Pleomorphomonas sp. T1.2MG-36: one gene and its partner. Each later gene encodes a partner of the first gene's protein in a complex. Links are inferred from orthologs where the notes say so. Each region holds a gene or a part of one and is shown on either strand. Other genes may lie near its edges.

Region 1 (7,935 bases):
CGTAGTGATCGCCAGGACGCGGGCCAACTTGAGGCGTGGCTTGATCGGCCCGAAGTTGCTGGAATGGTCGAAGGCGATGCCCGGCGACCAGACGCGGTCGAACCAGCCCTTCAGGATGGCCGGAAAGCCGTACCACCAGGTAGGAAACACCAGCACCAGCGCCTCGGCGTCCGTCAGCCGCGCCGCCTCGCCGGAGACCGCCGTCGCGTCGAACCCGTCGGCGTAGTAGCTCCGGCGCTCGGCCTCGGTGAGCGCGGCGCCGAAACCGCTGCCGTAGAGATCTTCCACGGTCACCTCATGGCCGGCCGCCTCGAGCCGCTCGACGGCAAAGCGGGCCAGCGACCGAGTGAGGCTGTCCGACAGCGGGTGGGCGACGACGACGAGGCACTTCATGGGCGGGACTCGGGAATGGGAGAGGTGTGCGAACTTTGCATGTTCACGCTGCCGCGCCTACCCGATTTCCGAACAGGCCCCGAGTCTTACGGATCCCTGGCCCGTTTCGGCGCGTCATCGCCGCTGATGCCGCAGGTGTGATCGTGCCACCGATTGACAGCGGCTCCGAGCTATTTATCTTGACGTCGAGATAAATGGAGTGATCATGAACCGGCTTTCCGATATCGCCCTCACCGCCCTGGCGCCCCTCGTCTGGGGCAGCACCTATATCGTGACGGTGACCTATTTGCCGGGGCTCGACCCGCTGCTGGTCTCGCTCCTGCGTGCCTTGCCGGCCGGCCTGCTGCTCCTCCTGGTCACCCGGCAATTGCCGACGGGCGTCTGGTGGCCACGCGTCTTCCTGCTCGGCGCGCTCAACTTCTCGTTCTTCTGGTGGATGCTGTTCACCGCCGCCTACCGGCTGCCCGGCGGCGTCGCCGCCACGGTGGGCGCGGTCCAGCCGCTGGTGGTGGTGTTCCTGGCGCGGCTGCTGGTGGGCACGCCGATCATGTCGGTATCGATCGCCGCCGCAGTGGGCGGTGCCTTGGGTGTCGGCCTGCTGATCCTGAAGCCGAGCGCGGCGCTCGACGCCACCGGCATCATGGCGGGCCTCCTCGGCGCCCTGTCCATGGCCTTGGGCACCGTACTGACGCGGCGCTGGCAGCCGCCGGTGCCGCTGCTCACCTTCACCGCCTGGCAACTGACGGCGGGCGGCATCCTGCTGCTGCCGGCCCTCGTCGGCAACATGCCGACGCTCGCCGGTTTCACGACGGACAATCTCATCGGCGTCGCCTACCTCGGCCTGATCGGTGCCGGCCTCACCTATGTCATCTGGTTCCGTGGCATCGCCCGCCTCAACACCAACCTCGTGGCGCAGCTCGGCTTCCTGAGCCCGGTGACGGCGGTGGCCCTCGGCTGGCTGTTCAAGGACGAGACCCTGTCGTTCATGCAATGGCTGGGCATCGCCCTGATCTTCGGCAGCATCTTGCTGGGGCAGAGGGGGGCAAGGCGGGGACGGTAGGCCGGGATTCAGCCGAGCGGGACGATCGTTCCCTGGTGAAACAGCATCTGCCAGCGGCCATCAATCAACGTCCAGATGGAGCTGCGCAATGTGGTTCTTGCCCCTGTTCCGTCGGGGCGGAGACGACTGCTTCGGTAAGTCACGAGGACGACGGTCGTTGAAATGAGGCGGGTTGCGAAATCATCCACGCCCGGAACGAGCGCGGCCTCGCCCATCGGTTCGGTGGCGAGCGCTTCTATGATCGACGCCTTGTCGTAAACGGTTCCCGAACTGCCAAACTCGATGAACGCGTCGGCGAGAAGCGCGCGAACGGCGTCCGGCGAGCGCCGAACCTCGGGGCGGTGCAGCTTTTGTTCAAGCGAACGAAAGAAGTCTGCGTCAGGGGTGGTTGCAGACATGTTCAAAAACTCCATCGCGAGAAAGCGTAGTCGATACTTGCCTCTCGCTAATCAGTTTCGGCTACATTCGAGATGATATACGAAAACACTTCGGGAGGTCTGATTCGTAAACGTAGCCACCGAATCGCTTGTTCCTGTTCCGGGTCGGGGTGATGGCCCAATAACTAGGCTGTTAGTTCCCATATCTATATCTTTCTGAACGGCAAATATATTAATTCCACTTCTTCCTATGACAAAAAGGTCGATGCCGTCGGATTTTATTTCTATGGGATTTGATTTTATTTTAATTTTGCCTCCCATATCGAATATTCTAAATATTTTCTTGCGCATTTTCTCGTCGAATACTTTGTCATATGCAAAGTACGGACTGTCCCACCTGAAATCCTTAACGGTGCATATGAACGTGGGATTTTCTTCGCACCGCGCTGTTCCAGCCATCCCCAGGCAAAGCACAACAAATAACAAGAACCGCATATTTAGGCCTCCGGTCTCCACCGCACCGCACAAGGCGCCAAACGACATACCTCAATCTAGGAGGGTAACTGATTTCGCGGTTGCAGACATGAGTACAAATCGCCAAGTGCATTTTCGGCGGTCGGTAACCGGCAAACGGGGGGCTTGCGGCCGGAGCGAACAAGATCTTCCGCTATAGCGGCGAGGGTGGTCGGTACTCTAACCCTACTTCCCCCACCGCCCGCGCTTCTTGCCCGCCACCGTTCCCGCCGCCGTGCTGGGCGGTGGGCGCTTGGGCGGTTCGCTGCCCATCGGCACTTCGGTGCGGCCGACGGTCATCTCGTCGAGGCTGTTCTTGCGGACGCGGGTTGGTGGCGTGTTGCCGGCCTTGCCGTATTTCTTGCCGCCTCCGAAACCGCCGCCGGCGGCATCGACGTCGCTCTGGCGGGCCATCGGGTCGTCGGCAATGGTCAGTTCCGCCGCTTGCAGCCGCTTCAGTTCGTCGCGCAGGCGGGCCGCTTCCTCGAATTCCAGATCGGCGGCGGCCTTGCGCATCCGCTGCTCCAGATCGGCCATGTAGGCCTTGAGGTTGTGGCCGATCATCTCGCCTTCCTCGGCGAGGCCGGTGTCGACGCGGACGTGGTCCTGCTCGTAGACCGAGTTGAGCACGTCGCCGATCGACCGCTTGACGCTCTCTGGCGTGATGCCATTGGCGACGTTGTAGGCCACCTGTTTCTCGCGGCGACGGTTGGTCTCGGCGATGGCCCTTTCCATCGAGCCGGTGGTCTTGTCGGCGTAGAGGATGACCTTGCCGTCGACGTTACGGGCGGCGCGGCCGATGGTCTGGACCAGCGAGGTCTCCGACCGCAGGAAGCCTTCCTTGTCGGCATCGAGAATGGCGACCAGCGCGCATTCGGGGATGTCGAGGCCCTCGCGCAAGAGGTTGATGCCGACCAGAACGTCGAAGGCGCCGAGGCGCAGGTCGCGCAGGATCCCGATGCGCTCCAGCGTGTCGATGTCGGAGTGCATGTAGCGGACCTTGATGCCCTGCTCGTGCAGATATTCGGTGAGGTCCTCGGCCATGCGCTTGGTCAGCACGGTGACCAGCGTGCGATAGCCGGCGTTGGTCACCTGCCGTACTTCGCCGAGGAGGTCGTCGACCTGGGTGCGGGCCGGACGGATCTCCACCGGCGGGTCGATCAGGCCGGTCGGGCGGATCACCTGCTCGGCGAACACGCCGCCCGACTGGTCGAGCTCCCAGCCGCCGGGGGTGGCGGAGACGCAGACGGTCTGCGGCCGCATGGCGTCCCATTCCTCGAAGCGCAGCGGGCGGTTGTCCATGCAGGAGGGCAGGCGGAAGCCGTATTCGGCCAGCGTCGCCTTGCGCCGGAAGTCGCCGCGATACATGGCGCCGATCTGCGGCACGGTGACGTGGCTTTCGTCGATGAAGACCAGGGCGTTGTCGGGCAGGTATTCGAACAGGGTCGGCGGCGGCTCGCCGGGCGCGCGTCCCGTGAGGTAGCGCGAGTAGTTCTCGATGCCGGCGCAGGAGCCGGTCGCCTCGATCATCTCCATGTCGAAGGTGCAGCGCTGCTCGATGCGCTGCGCTTCCAAGAGGCGGCCGTGGGCGTTCAGCTCTTCGATACGGGCGCGCAGCTCCGCCTTGATCGACTTGATGGCTTGGGCCAGCGTCGGCTTGGGCGTCACATAGTGCGAGTTGGCGTAGATCTTGACGAACTTCATGTCGGCCGACTTGTGGCCGGTCAGCGGGTCGAACTCGGTGATCGATTCCACTTCGTCGCCGAACAGCGAGATGCGCCAGGCGCGGTCCTCCAAGTGGGCCGGGAAGACTTCGATGGTGTCGCCGCGCACCCGGAAGGTGCCGCGGGCGAAGCCGACGTCGGCGCGCTTGTATTGCAGGGCGACGAGGTCGGCGAGAAACTGCCGCTGGTCGATGCGGTTGCCCACCTCCAGGCCGAAGGTCATGGCGGTGTAGGTCTCGACCGAGCCGATACCGTAGATGCAGCTGACCGAGGCGACGATGATGACATCGTCGCGTTCGAGCAGCGAGCGCGTCGCCGAGTGGCGCATGCGATCGATCTGCTCGTTGATGGTCGATTCCTTCTCGATATAGGTGTCGGTGCGCGGAACGTAGGCTTCCGGCTGGAAGTAGTCGTAGTAGGAGACGAAATACTCGACGGCGTTGTCCGGGAAGAAGCTCTTGAACTCGGAGTAAAGCTGGGCGGCCAGCGTCTTGTTCGGGGCGAGGATCAGGGCAGGGCGATTGGTGGCGGCGATGATGTTGGCCACCGTGAAGGTCTTGCCGGAGCCGGTGACGCCCAAGAGCACCTGCGTCTTGTCCTGTTGATCGATGCCGGCCAGCAGGTCGGCGATGGCCGTGGGCTGGTCGCCCTTCGGCTCGTAGGCCGACGACAGGCGGAAGGGAATGCCGCCTTCCGACTTGGGCGGGCGGTCCGGCCGGTGCGGCACCCAGGGCTGGCCGTCGCGGAAGATGTCGCGGCCCTTCTGGATCATCTCCTCCAGCGCCTTCACCGTGGCGGTGACGCCGCCCAGCGGCATCGCCTCGGCCTCCTCCATCGACACCGACATGCCGGCGACGGGGTTGAGGCCACCGGCGGCGCGCGTCTTCGGATCGGTGGAGCCGCCCAGCGAGCCGCCGCGCGACGACTTGCGCGAGGTCAGCTCGGCCTTCGGCTTGCGCTTGCCGGGCTTGGCGATGGTTTCCTCGACGATCCGCGACTCTGACGGCTGGGGCTTGGCGGCGTCGTCGGAGACGTCCTTCAGCCAGTCCGAAAAGGACCCCTTCAACGGCGTTCCCTCGAACGGCGCCTGCGGCATCTCGGAAAAACCGGGTGCCGGATCGGTATCGGGGGCGGAAGCGGGCTTGCGGGGTGCCATGCGCGGACTCATCGGTATCCTCAGCGAACGGACATCTTATCACATGCACTGCGGTCAGAGCGTGGCAGCAGGGCGACAGGTGCCGGCGGCGATTTCCAAGCGGGATGAAGTGTGATTTATGGCGCTTGCGTTGAGACGGGAGTTCGACCGTGAAGAAATTCGTCATCGACCAGGGCAGCGGACGCCTGGGCAACCAGATGATGCAGTTGATGGTGGCCCGCCGCTTGGTCGAGACACTGCCCGATTTCGAGGTCGTCGGCTATCACATGCCGGATTGGCGGCTGTCGAAGCCTGTCATCGTCGGCCATCCTTACGTGCCGCTGCTGGTGCGGGGCGCCAACGTGTCGCTCGACCACGTTCACCGGCTCTGCCGCTCGGGGCTGGCGGCGTCGGTGATGATGCGGTCCATCAAGGTCGATTACCGGCATTTTCTGTCGCGCGAGAATGCGAACACGCTGTTCCAGCCTCTGCCCGAGGAGGACGCGCCGGGCTTCGACGACGCCCATATCGTCATCAACATTCGCGGCGAGGATATCCTGTTCGGCAAGGCCGGCGACTACGGTCCGGTGCCGCTCGCCTACTATCGGTCCATCCTGAACGAGACGGGCAAGAAGCCGGTGTTCATGGGGCAACTGTTCGACGACTACTACAGCAACATGATCCGCGCGGAATTTCCCGATGCGCTGTACGTGCCGCACACGACGCCGATCCGCGATTTCCAGATCATCCGCAATTCGAAGAACATCGTCGTCAGTCCCAGCACCTTCTCCTGGCTGGCCGCCTGGCTGTCGGACGCCAAGCGGATCTACATGCCGCTGGTCGGCGGCTGGAACCCCGAACAGCGGCCGGATGGCAACCTGACGCCGGCCGACGATCCGCGCTTCGTCTACGATCTCTTCCCGCCCCGCAAGTGGAGGGCGACGCCCGAGCAGATCGCGGCGCTGCCGAGCGAGAGCACCTTCCGCCGGGTGACCGTCGCGGAAATCAACGAGATGCGGGATCGCGCCTCGCGCAAGCTCCTGTCGAAGCGCCTGCGCAAGACGACGCAACTCTACCTCTACCTTCTGATTCACCTCGCCGGCCGCGCCTTCGGCTGAGGACGCGGGCGGCTGAAGGCGCGGGTCGTCAGTCGTTGCGGCAGACGCCGTTCACCCACTTGCAGGGCGCGCCGGGCTTGCCGACGGCGCCACCGTATTTCGGCTTGGCTTCGGTCGGTGACGGCGTCGTCATCGGGGCCGCCAGCTGACCCGAACTGGCGGATGATTGACCCGTGGGTCCGGTCTGCGGCGCGGTGGGCTGGGTGACAGTGGCCGGAGGCGTTGCGGGCTGGGCTGCCGGCGGCGTGCCGACAACCATGGGCGGTCGGGCGGCGGTGGGTGGCGGTGCGGCCTGGGGCCTTGCCGGATAGATGTCGACGTCCGGCTGGGGCAGGGGCGGCATCGGCGGGCCGACCACCACGGGCGGGCGGTAGCCGTAGCCCGGCGGCGGTTCGATGTAGACCTCGCCCGGATAGACCTCTGGCGGCGCCCACTCCGGCTCGCGATAGATCGGCGGTGGATTGGCGTAGACCGGCGGCTCGCGATAGATCGGTGGCGGCGTCAGCACCGGCGGTCGCAGGATGCGCTGCTCGGGCGCCCAGTCGCGGACGGTGCCAAGATAGCGCGAGGCAATCCAGCCTCGCGTTTGCCCGTAGCCGACGTCGCACCAGCTGTCATCGTTGAGGCAGCCATAGATCTCGACCGGCGCGCCGGGCGGCAGCACCATGATGGCATAGTACTGCGCGCCCGGACCGGTGCGGAGATTGACGGCGGCCAACACTTCGGCCGGCGCGGCCAGCGCGCCGGCCGCCGAGGAGGTCAGGCCGGCCAGGCAGAACGCCGTGGCCAGACGTCGCATCGACATCGCGTTTCCCCTCGTTGATGGCCTTGCCCTTGCGGGCTTGGCCTCAGTTGTTGTCGGGACAGGCAACGGCGCCCGGCCCGCAGCGGCCGTTCGAAGGCCCGCCTCGACGGTCACGGTCCCAGTCCCGGCGATCCCGGTCGCGGTCCCAGTCCCGACGATCCCGGTCGCGGTCCCGATCCCAGTCCGGACGCGGACGATCGCGATCCCAGTCAGGGCGAGGACGGTCCCGGTCCCAGTCGGGGCGCGGACGGTCCCGGTTCCAATCGGGGCCGGGGCGACCCGGGCGCGGGCGATCTTGATACCACGGCCGCTTGGCATAGTGGTTGTCCCAGTAGCCGAAATTGAAGGTCAGGAACGGCACCGAGGCGGAGGGACGCGGACGATAGGCCGGGCCGCGATAGAAGGTGGAGAGATAGCGCGACGACACCCAGCCGCGCTCGCGGCCGTAGGACACGTCGCACCATGTGTAGCCCTGCAGGCAGCCGTAGAGCTCGACGGGCGCGCCGGCCGGCAACACGACGATCGGGTAATACTCGGTACCCGGACCTGCCCGGAGGTTGACGTTGGCCGTGACGCGGGCGGGCGCCGCCGAGGCCACCACCGGAGCCGCGATGGTCGCGGCGGCGAGCACGGCAATCGACAGTAGGGGTTTCAACATGGCTTTCACTCCTTTGCCGGCAACGCCGATGGCCACTCCTGGGCCGGTCCGGGCGACCGAACATTCAATGATCAACCTTATCTCATCCTTGCTTTGAGCGCGGGCTGAACTGGTCGTTCATGGACCATTCATGTCCGACTCAACGCTCGACA
Region 2 (7,835 bases), on another replicon or contig:
GGCGCGGCTCATCTTCGGCCACGCGCCGCCCCGCCCCGTCATCGTGCCGCCTTGCAAGGTTCGCACCACGGCACCGGCGCCCTCTCCCAAAGACTTAGCAAATCGGAACGCCGCTGGGAAACGAGGATTAAGACATAGTTCACCATTCGGCGCGGGTTCGTCTCGGCTGTCGGCGTCGCCCAAATATGGTAATCGGAGTGACCTTTTTCACTCCCGTGAGCCGTCATGACGCTTGCCGCAACGCTGTCCGCCGCCCTCCTGCTGCTGCTCCTGCCGGGACCGACCAACGCGCTGGTCGCCGCCGCGACCGCGACGGGCGGCGCCGTCCGGCTGCTGGGCGCGCTGGCCGCGGTTCTCGCGGCTTACGGGCTGGCGCTGACGCTGCTCGGCCTGGGCGCCGGCACGCTCGCCGAAGTCCTGCCCACCGCCGCTCCCATCCTGAAACTCCTGGCCTCGGCGGCGCTTCTGGTGTCGGCGATCAAGCTCTGGCGCGCCGACCCCGCCGCCGGAGCGGCCCTGCCGACGCGCCGGCTGTTCCTGATCACCCTCATCAATCCGAAGGCGCTGGTGCTTGCCTTCGCCATCCTGCCGCCCGGGCTGCCGTCTCCGGCTCTGCTCGCCGGAACGGCCGCGGCCATCGCCCTGGCGACGGTGGCCTGGGGCCTTGCCGGCCTCGCCATCGGCCGATTCGGGCGCCATCGCGTCGGCGCCGGCACCCTCAACCGGGCCACCGCCGCCGTGCTTGCCGCCTTCGCCGGCACGCTGATGATGACGACGGCTGTCGCGGGCCTCTGAGAGAACTTGCGCCCCGCCCGGGTATTCGGCTTTAACCGGAGCCGAGAAGAGTCCCCACGAGAGACGCGCGATGTCGGCCGAAACCAATTCCATTCCCGTCGAAGACCTCACCCAGGACGAGGCCGCCGCCGAACTCCAGCGCCTGTCCGCCGAGATCGCCCACCACGACGAGCTCTATCATGCCAAGGACGCGCCGGAGATTTCCGACGCCGCCTATGACGCGCTGCGCGGCCGCAACCGCGAAATCGAGGCGCGCTTTCCCGAACTCGTCCGCTCCGATTCGCCGTCGCTCAAGGTCGGCGCCCCGGTCTCGGAGGTCTTCTCCGAGGTTCGCCACGTCAGGCCGATGCTGTCGCTCGACAACCTGTTCAGCGAGGCCGACCTCCGTGATTTCGTCAAGCAGGTGAAGAGCTTCCTTGGCGCCAGCGAAACGCCCGTCTTCACCGCCGAGCCGAAGATCGACGGGCTCTCCATGTCGCTGCGCTACGTCGATCGTCGCCTCGTCACGGCGGCGACGCGCGGCGACGGCACCACCGGCGAGAACGTCACCGCCAACGTCCGCACCATTGCCGAGATTCCCGACGAACTGCCGGCCGGCGCGCCCGACGTCGTCGAGGTGCGCGGCGAGGTCTACATGAAGAAGGCCGACTTCGCCGCCCTCAACGAGCGGATGATGAACGAGAGCGGCCGCCTGTTCGCCAACCCGCGCAACGCCGCCGCCGGCTCGCTGCGCCAGCTCGACCCGAAGGTGACGGCCGGCCGGCCGCTCAGCTTCTTCGCCTATGCCTGGGGCGACCTGTCCGAGCCGCTGGCCCGGACGCAATACGACACGGTGAAGCGCTTCGAAGAATGGGGCTTCAAGGTCAATCCCTTGATGGCGCGCTGCCATTCGGAAGAGGAGCTTATCGCCCACTACCGGCTGATCGAGAGCCAGCGCGCCGATCTCGGCTACGACATCGACGGCGTCGTCTACAAGGTCGACAGCCTCGCGCTGCAGGAACGCCTCGGCTTCCGCTCGCGCTCGCCGCGCTGGGCCACTGCCCATAAGTTCCCGGCCGAGCGTGCCTCCACCACCGTCAAGGCCATCGAGATCCAGGTCGGCCGCACCGGCGCGCTGACGCCGGTCGCCAAGCTGGAACCGGTGACTGTGGGCGGCGTCGTCGTCTCCAACGCCACCCTGCACAACGAGGACTACATCAAGGGCATCGGCCAGGATGGCCTGCCGCTGCGCGACGGTCGCGACATCCGCGTCGGCGACACGGTGGTGATCCAGCGGGCCGGCGACGTCATCCCGCAGGTGGTCGACGTGCTGATCGACAAGCGCCCGGCCGATGCGGTGCCCTACGCCTTCCCCACCCTCTGCCCGCGCTGCGGCAGCCATGCCGTGCGCGACACCAACGAGAAGACCGGCAAGACCGACGCCGTGCGCCGCTGCACCGGCGGCCTGATCTGTCCGGCCCAGCAGGTGGAAAGCCTGAAGCACTTCGTCGCGCGTCAGGCCTTCGACATCGAAGGCCTCGGCGACAAGCAGATCGAGTTCTTCCACGCGCTGGAGGACGAGCACCTGTCGATCCGCACGCCGGTCGACATCTTCACCCTCGCCCGGCGCGAAGCCACCGGTCTCAATCGCCTGTCCAACTTCCCCGGCTTCGGCGCGACATCGGTGCGCAATCTGTTCGAGAGCATCGAGGCGCGGCGGCGGATCGACCTGCACCGCCTCATCTTCGGCCTGGGCATCCGCCACATCGGCGAGGGCAATGCCAAGCTGCTCGCCCGCGCCTACGGCTCGTGGGAGCACTTCTACGACGCCATGAAGAAGGCCGCCGACCGCGATCCGGAGACGCTGGCCGAGCTCGACGCCATCGACGGCGTCGGAGCCGTGGTGGTCGAGGCGCTGACCGATTTCTTTGGCGAGGATCACAACCGCGTCGCCATCGACGCCCTGCTCAACGAGATCACGCCGCTCGACGCCGAAGCACCGGTGACCACCAACAGCCCGGTGGCCGGCAAGACGGTGGTGTTCACTGGCTCGCTGGAGAAGATGACGCGTGATGAAGCGAAGGCCACCGCCGAGCGTCTGGGCGCCAAGGTGGCCGGCTCGGTGTCGAAGAAGACCGATCTGGTGGTTGCCGGCCCCGGCGCCGGTTCGAAGCTCGCCAAAGCGTCCGAACTCGGCATCGAGGTGATCGACGAGGACGCCTGGCTGGAAAGGATCAGGGGGCTTTAGACGCCCGACAGCTCGGCTTGAAACGAGCCGGGCATCGGCAGGCGACCTTGTCTGCGAGAGCTCGGAGTCAAAGGCTCCGAGCAGATCCAGCAAAACTGTCGCGTCGATCTCCGTCCTGAGGAAAGCCAGGGCGTTGGCGGTGAAAGCCGCTCCTCGCCAACGCCGTGATATCTGTGGGCGCCACAAGCCCGGAAATCGGGCTTGGAATCGCGGCCGGTCGAATATCTCCGCATGCGCTCAGCCGCGCGACCAGGAGATGGCAAGGGATGCCAGCTCTGGCGTCGCCGCCACGAGACCGCCTGCCGTGTCCAGGAAGTGACCGGGTTCGAGCCGCCAGGCATCGTTGTCCGCGTCCTCCGCGATGACCACCGGCGTACGGCCGGCCTTGGTCGCAAAGGCTCCCAGGAAATAGGTATTGATTCCTGAAGGTATCCCATCGGAGGTCATGGTCATGTCCTCTCTCCATCGAGAAAAGGCCTGATTGGCGGCCGACAAGACGATTTAACCTTCAATCCTTGAAGGACCGGTAAACGAAAACCAGAAACTCCCTTTCAAACATCAACAAAGCGGCGCACGGAACAAATGGAAATCCTTCGCTTTCCTGACGTACTGCATGAAAATACGCTACGTTAGTGAAAAATACCGAGCGAATTACCAATCATTAACCGACACGGGCCTCAGGGAGAATGATCCCGGCCCGGCGCACGACACTCTCGCCCCCGACGCCCTGTTGCTTTATTGTTCTCGTCATGACTGCTTCCCAGAATCACGACGACACCGACTTCGACGCCTCTCCCTCGCTGGGCATCGCCGCCCGGGCCATGGCCGCCGCGCGACCCGGCACAGGCGCCGTCGGCTATCTCCAGGGCATGAACCCCGAGCAGCGCGAGGCGGTGGAAACGTTGGATGGTCCCGTGCTGGTGCTGGCTGGTGCCGGCACCGGCAAGACGCGCGTCCTGACCACCCGCATCGCCCACATTCTGGCGACCCACCGCGCCTTCCCGTCGCAAATTCTGTCGGTGACTTTCACCAACAAGGCGGCGCGCGAGATGAAGGAGCGCGTCGGCAAGCTGGTCGGCGGCGTCGTCGAGGGCATGCCATGGCTCGGCACCTTCCACTCGATCGGCGTGCGGATGCTCCGGAAGCATGCCGAGCTTGTCGGCCTCAAGAGCAACTTCACCATCCTCGACACCGACGATCAGATCCGCCTGATCAAACAGTTGATCCAGGCCGACGGCATCGACGAGAAGCGCTGGCCGGCCCGGCAGTTCGCCTCGGCGCTCGATGGCTGGAAGAACAAGGGCCTGAGGCCGGCCGACATTCCCGAGGGCGAGGCGCGCGCCTATGTCAACGGCCGGGGGCGGGAGCTCTACGCCGCCTATCAGGCGCGCCTCAAGGTGCTCAACGCCGTCGACTTCGGCGACCTGCTGCTCGAAGCGGTAACGCTGCTGCGCCAGAACCCAGACGTTCTCGCCGACTACCACAAGCGGTTCCGTTTCATCCTGGTCGACGAGTATCAGGACACCAACGTCGTCCAGTATCTCTGGCTGCGCCTTCTCGCCCAGGGCTCGCACAACATCTGCTGCGTCGGCGACGACGACCAGTCGATCTACGGCTGGCGCGGCGCCGAGGTGGACAACATCCTGCGCTACGAGCGCGACTTCCCCGGCGCCAAGGTGATCCGTCTCGAGCGCAACTATCGCTCCACCGCCCACATCCTCGGCGCCGCCTCGCACCTCATCGCCCACAACGAGGCGCGCCTGGGCAAGACGCTGTTCACCGACCTGCCGCAGGCCGACGACGAGGACAAGGTGTTCGTCGCCTCGGCCTGGGACTCGGAGGAGGAGGCGCGGTCGATCGGCGACGAGATCGAACGTTTTCAGCGGGGCGGAACGCCGCTCAACGACATCGCCATCCTGGTGCGTGCCTCCTTCCAGATGCGCGAGTTCGAAGACCGCTTCGTCACCTCCGGCATTCCCTATCGCGTCATCGGCGGCCCGCGTTTCTACGAACGGGCCGAGATCCGCGATGCCCTCGCCTATTTCCGCGTCGTCATGCAGCCGGCCGACGACCTCGCCTTCGAGCGCATCGTCAACACGCCGCGCCGCGGCATCGGCGACACCTCCGTCCGCACGCTGCACGACTACGGCCGTGTCGAGACGGTGCCGCTGACCGAGGCGACACGGCAACTGGTCGCCACCGAGGAGTTCAAGGGCAAGACGCGCACGGCCCTGCGCGATTTCCTGGCCAGCATCGAGCGCTGGCGCGATCTCGTGCCGGCCATGAAGCACACCGAGCTTGCCGAGCTGATCCTCGACGAGAGCGGCTACACCGCCATGTGGCAGAACGACCGTTCGGCCGAGGCGCCGGGTCGCCTTGAAAACCTCAAGGAACTGATCCGCTCCATGGACGAGTTCGAGAGCATGGAAGGCTTCCTCGAACACATCTCCCTGGTGATGGACCGCGACAGCGGCGAGGAGCTCGACGCCGTCTCCATCATGACGCTGCATTCGGCCAAGGGTCTGGAGTTCGACACCGTCTTCCTGCCCGGCTGGGAAGAGGGCCTATTCCCGCATCAGCGCGCCCTCGACGAGGGCGGCCGAGCCGGCCTGGAAGAGGAACGCCGCCTCGCCTACGTCGGCCTGACGCGCGCCAAGAAGCATTGCCTGATCTGGTTCACCTCCAACCGCCGCATCCACGGTTCCTGGCAGTCGTCGATCCCCTCCCGCTTCCTCGACGAGCTGCCGGCCGCCCATGTCGAGATCAAGGAAACCGGCAGCGCCTACGGTGGCTACGGCTCGTCCTTCGGCCGCCAGAACCCTTACGGCGCCTCGCGCTTCGACAGCGTCGAGCGCTTCCAGTCCAACTACGAGACGCCCGGCTGGCAGCGCGCCCAGAAGGCCCAGAAAGCCGGCAGTCAGGCGGCGGGCGGCCGTGGCGGCTTCTCCTCGCCGGCTCAGCAGTCCTATGGCCGGGCGCAACCCAAGCTGATCGAGGGCGAGCTGATCGCCAAGTCGGTGGTATCAGGGGCGCCGAAGTTCGGCGTCGGCGACCGGGTGTTCCACGTCAAGTTCGGCCCCGGCACGGTCTCCGCCGTCGAAGGCAACAAGGTGACCGTCGACTTCGACAAGGCCGGCCAGAAGCGGGTGGTGGACAGCTTCCTCGACAAGGCGTGAGCGCCCACATCGTCATAAAAGCCTCTCCTCACCGTGCAAAACTGCGTATTGGCGCTTGAGTCCGGGCGTCCAGGCACGCCAAGATTGCTTAGGCGGCTCAGGCAGGAACTGGCGCCGCACGAACGGGGAGACAGGAGCATGACGAAAAGACTGGCCATCGGCATTCTTTCGGCGGGCGCACTGGCGCTTTCGGCCGGCACGGCACTGGCCGACTTCCAGCTCACCATCCTGCACATCAACGACTTCCATTCCCGCATCGAGGCCATCAACAAGTTCGATTCCACCTGCTCGGCCAAGGAGAGCGACGCCGGCGAGTGCTTCGGCGGCATCGCCCGCGTGAAGAGCGCCATCGACGACAAGCGCAAGGAACTCGACGGCGCCAACCTCCTGGTGCTCGACGCCGGCGACCAGTTCCAGGGCTCGCTCTACTACAGCACCTTCAAGAGCGCGCCGGTGGCCGAGTTCATGAACGGCATCGGCTTCGACGCCATGGCCATCGGCAACCATGAGTTCGACGACGGCCCGGCCGAGCTCGACAAGCTGATCGGCGCGGTGAAGTTCCCGATCATTTCCGGCAACACCGTCAGCGCCAAGGGCTCCCTGCTCGACGGCAAGTACAAGGGCTACATCATCAAGGAGATCGGCGGCGAGAAGGTCGCCGTCGTCTCGGTGCTGGCGAAGGACACCTCCGAGACCTCCTCGCCCGGCAAGGACATCACCTTCGAGGACGAGATCACCTATCTCCAGAAGGCGGTGAAGGAGATCGAGGCCGAGGGCGTCAACAAGATCGTCGCCCTCACCCACGTCGGCTACGTCAAGGATCAGGAAATCGCCGCCAAGGTCGACGGCATCGACGTCATCGTCGGCGGCCACAGCCACACCTACCTGTCCTCCACCGACGACAAGGCGTCCGGCCCCTATCCGACGCTGGTGAAGAACCCGTCCGGCATCGAGGTGCCGATCGTCACCGCCTACGCCTATTCCAAGTATCTCGGCGACCTCACCGTCAACTTCGACGACAGGGGCGTCGTCACCGCCACCAAGGGCGCGCCGATCCTGCTCGACGCCTCGGTGACGCCGGACGAGGGCTACGCCGAACGCGTGAAGGAACTCGGCAAGCCGCTTGAGGAACTGAAGGCCAAGGTAGTCGGATCGGCCGCCGACGCCATCGACGGCGATCGCAAGTCCTGCCGCGCCGTCGAATGCTCCATGGGCAACCTCGTCGCCGACGCGGCGCTCGACCGCGTCGCCAGCCAGGGCATCACCATCTCCATCGCCAATGGCGGCGGCCTCCGCGCGTCGATCGACGCCGGCGACGTTTCCATGGGCGAGGTGCTGACGGTGCTGCCGTTCCAGAACACCATCGCCACCTTCCAGATCGACGGCGCCGGCATCAAGGAAGCGCTGGAGAACGGCGTCAGCGAGGTCGACGAAGGCGCCGGCCGCTTCCCGCAGGTCTCGGGCCTGAAATACACCTTCGATCGGTCGAAGCCGGTCGGCAGCCGCATCACCTCCGTCGAGGTGAAGGATGGCGACGGCTTCGTGCCGCTCGATCCGGCCAAGACCTACGGCGTCGTCACCAACAACTACGTGCGTGGCGGCGGCGACGGCTTCAAGACCTTCGCCGACAAGGCGGT

Evidence for each region.
Region 2: the proteins of uvrB (region 1) and QQZ18_RS05230 are in contact, whole or in part, in a crystal structure (PDB 7EGT), measured with the Thermus thermophilus proteins. The link is inferred for Pleomorphomonas sp. T1.2MG-36 from one-to-one orthologs. Residues at the interface, in WP_096411307.1 of Thermus thermophilus: Glu23, Leu25, Arg26, Asp27, Gly28, Glu29, Arg30, Phe31, Arg55, Glu326, Asp327, Phe328, Glu379, Ser382, Gln383, His398, Gly400, Arg401; in WP_096412145.1 of Thermus thermophilus: His654, Arg656, Phe657, Gln666, Asp668, Glu669, Lys680, Arg681, Leu682, Ser683, Lys685, Tyr686, Ala687.

What each region holds. Positions count from the first base shown.
Region 1 is NZ_CATNLY010000051.1:141,690-149,624, forward strand. What follows is about bases 2,330-5,538. They hold uvrB (excinuclease ABC subunit UvrB), read right to left. Parts: upstream 5,224-5,538; coding sequence 2,530-5,223; downstream 2,330-2,529. Other genes in these bases: QQZ18_RS19965 (hypothetical protein), read left to right, coding at 5,373-5,538. Outside these bases: QQZ18_RS19945 (NAD(P)H-dependent oxidoreductase), read right to left, coding at 1-393; QQZ18_RS19950 (DMT family transporter), read left to right, coding at 599-1,453; QQZ18_RS19955 (nuclear transport factor 2 family protein), read right to left, coding at 1,462-1,866; more of QQZ18_RS19965, read left to right, coding at 5,539-6,320; QQZ18_RS19970 (SH3 domain-containing protein), read right to left, coding at 6,349-7,125; QQZ18_RS19975 (SH3 domain-containing protein), read right to left, coding at 7,169-7,783. UniProt on the Escherichia coli protein: The UvrABC repair system catalyzes the recognition and processing of DNA lesions. A damage recognition complex composed of 2 UvrA and 2 UvrB subunits scans DNA for abnormalities.
Region 2 is NZ_CATNLY010000001.1:1,111,613-1,119,447, forward strand. What follows is about bases 3,376-6,484. They hold QQZ18_RS05230 (ATP-dependent helicase), read left to right. Parts: upstream 3,376-3,771; coding sequence 3,772-6,198; downstream 6,199-6,484. Other genes in these bases: QQZ18_RS05225 (hypothetical protein), read right to left, coding at 3,376-3,475; QQZ18_RS05235 (bifunctional metallophosphatase/5'-nucleotidase), read left to right, coding at 6,337-6,484. In the rest of the region: QQZ18_RS05215 (hypothetical protein), read left to right, coding at 226-795; NAD-dependent DNA ligase LigA, read left to right, coding at 866-3,022; more of QQZ18_RS05225, read right to left, coding at 3,260-3,375; more of QQZ18_RS05235, read left to right, coding at 6,485-7,835. UniProt on the Escherichia coli protein: A helicase with DNA-dependent ATPase activity. Unwinds DNA duplexes with 3'-5' polarity. Translocates on single-stranded DNA with 3'-5' polarity. Initiates unwinding more efficiently from a nicked substrate than double-stranded DNA.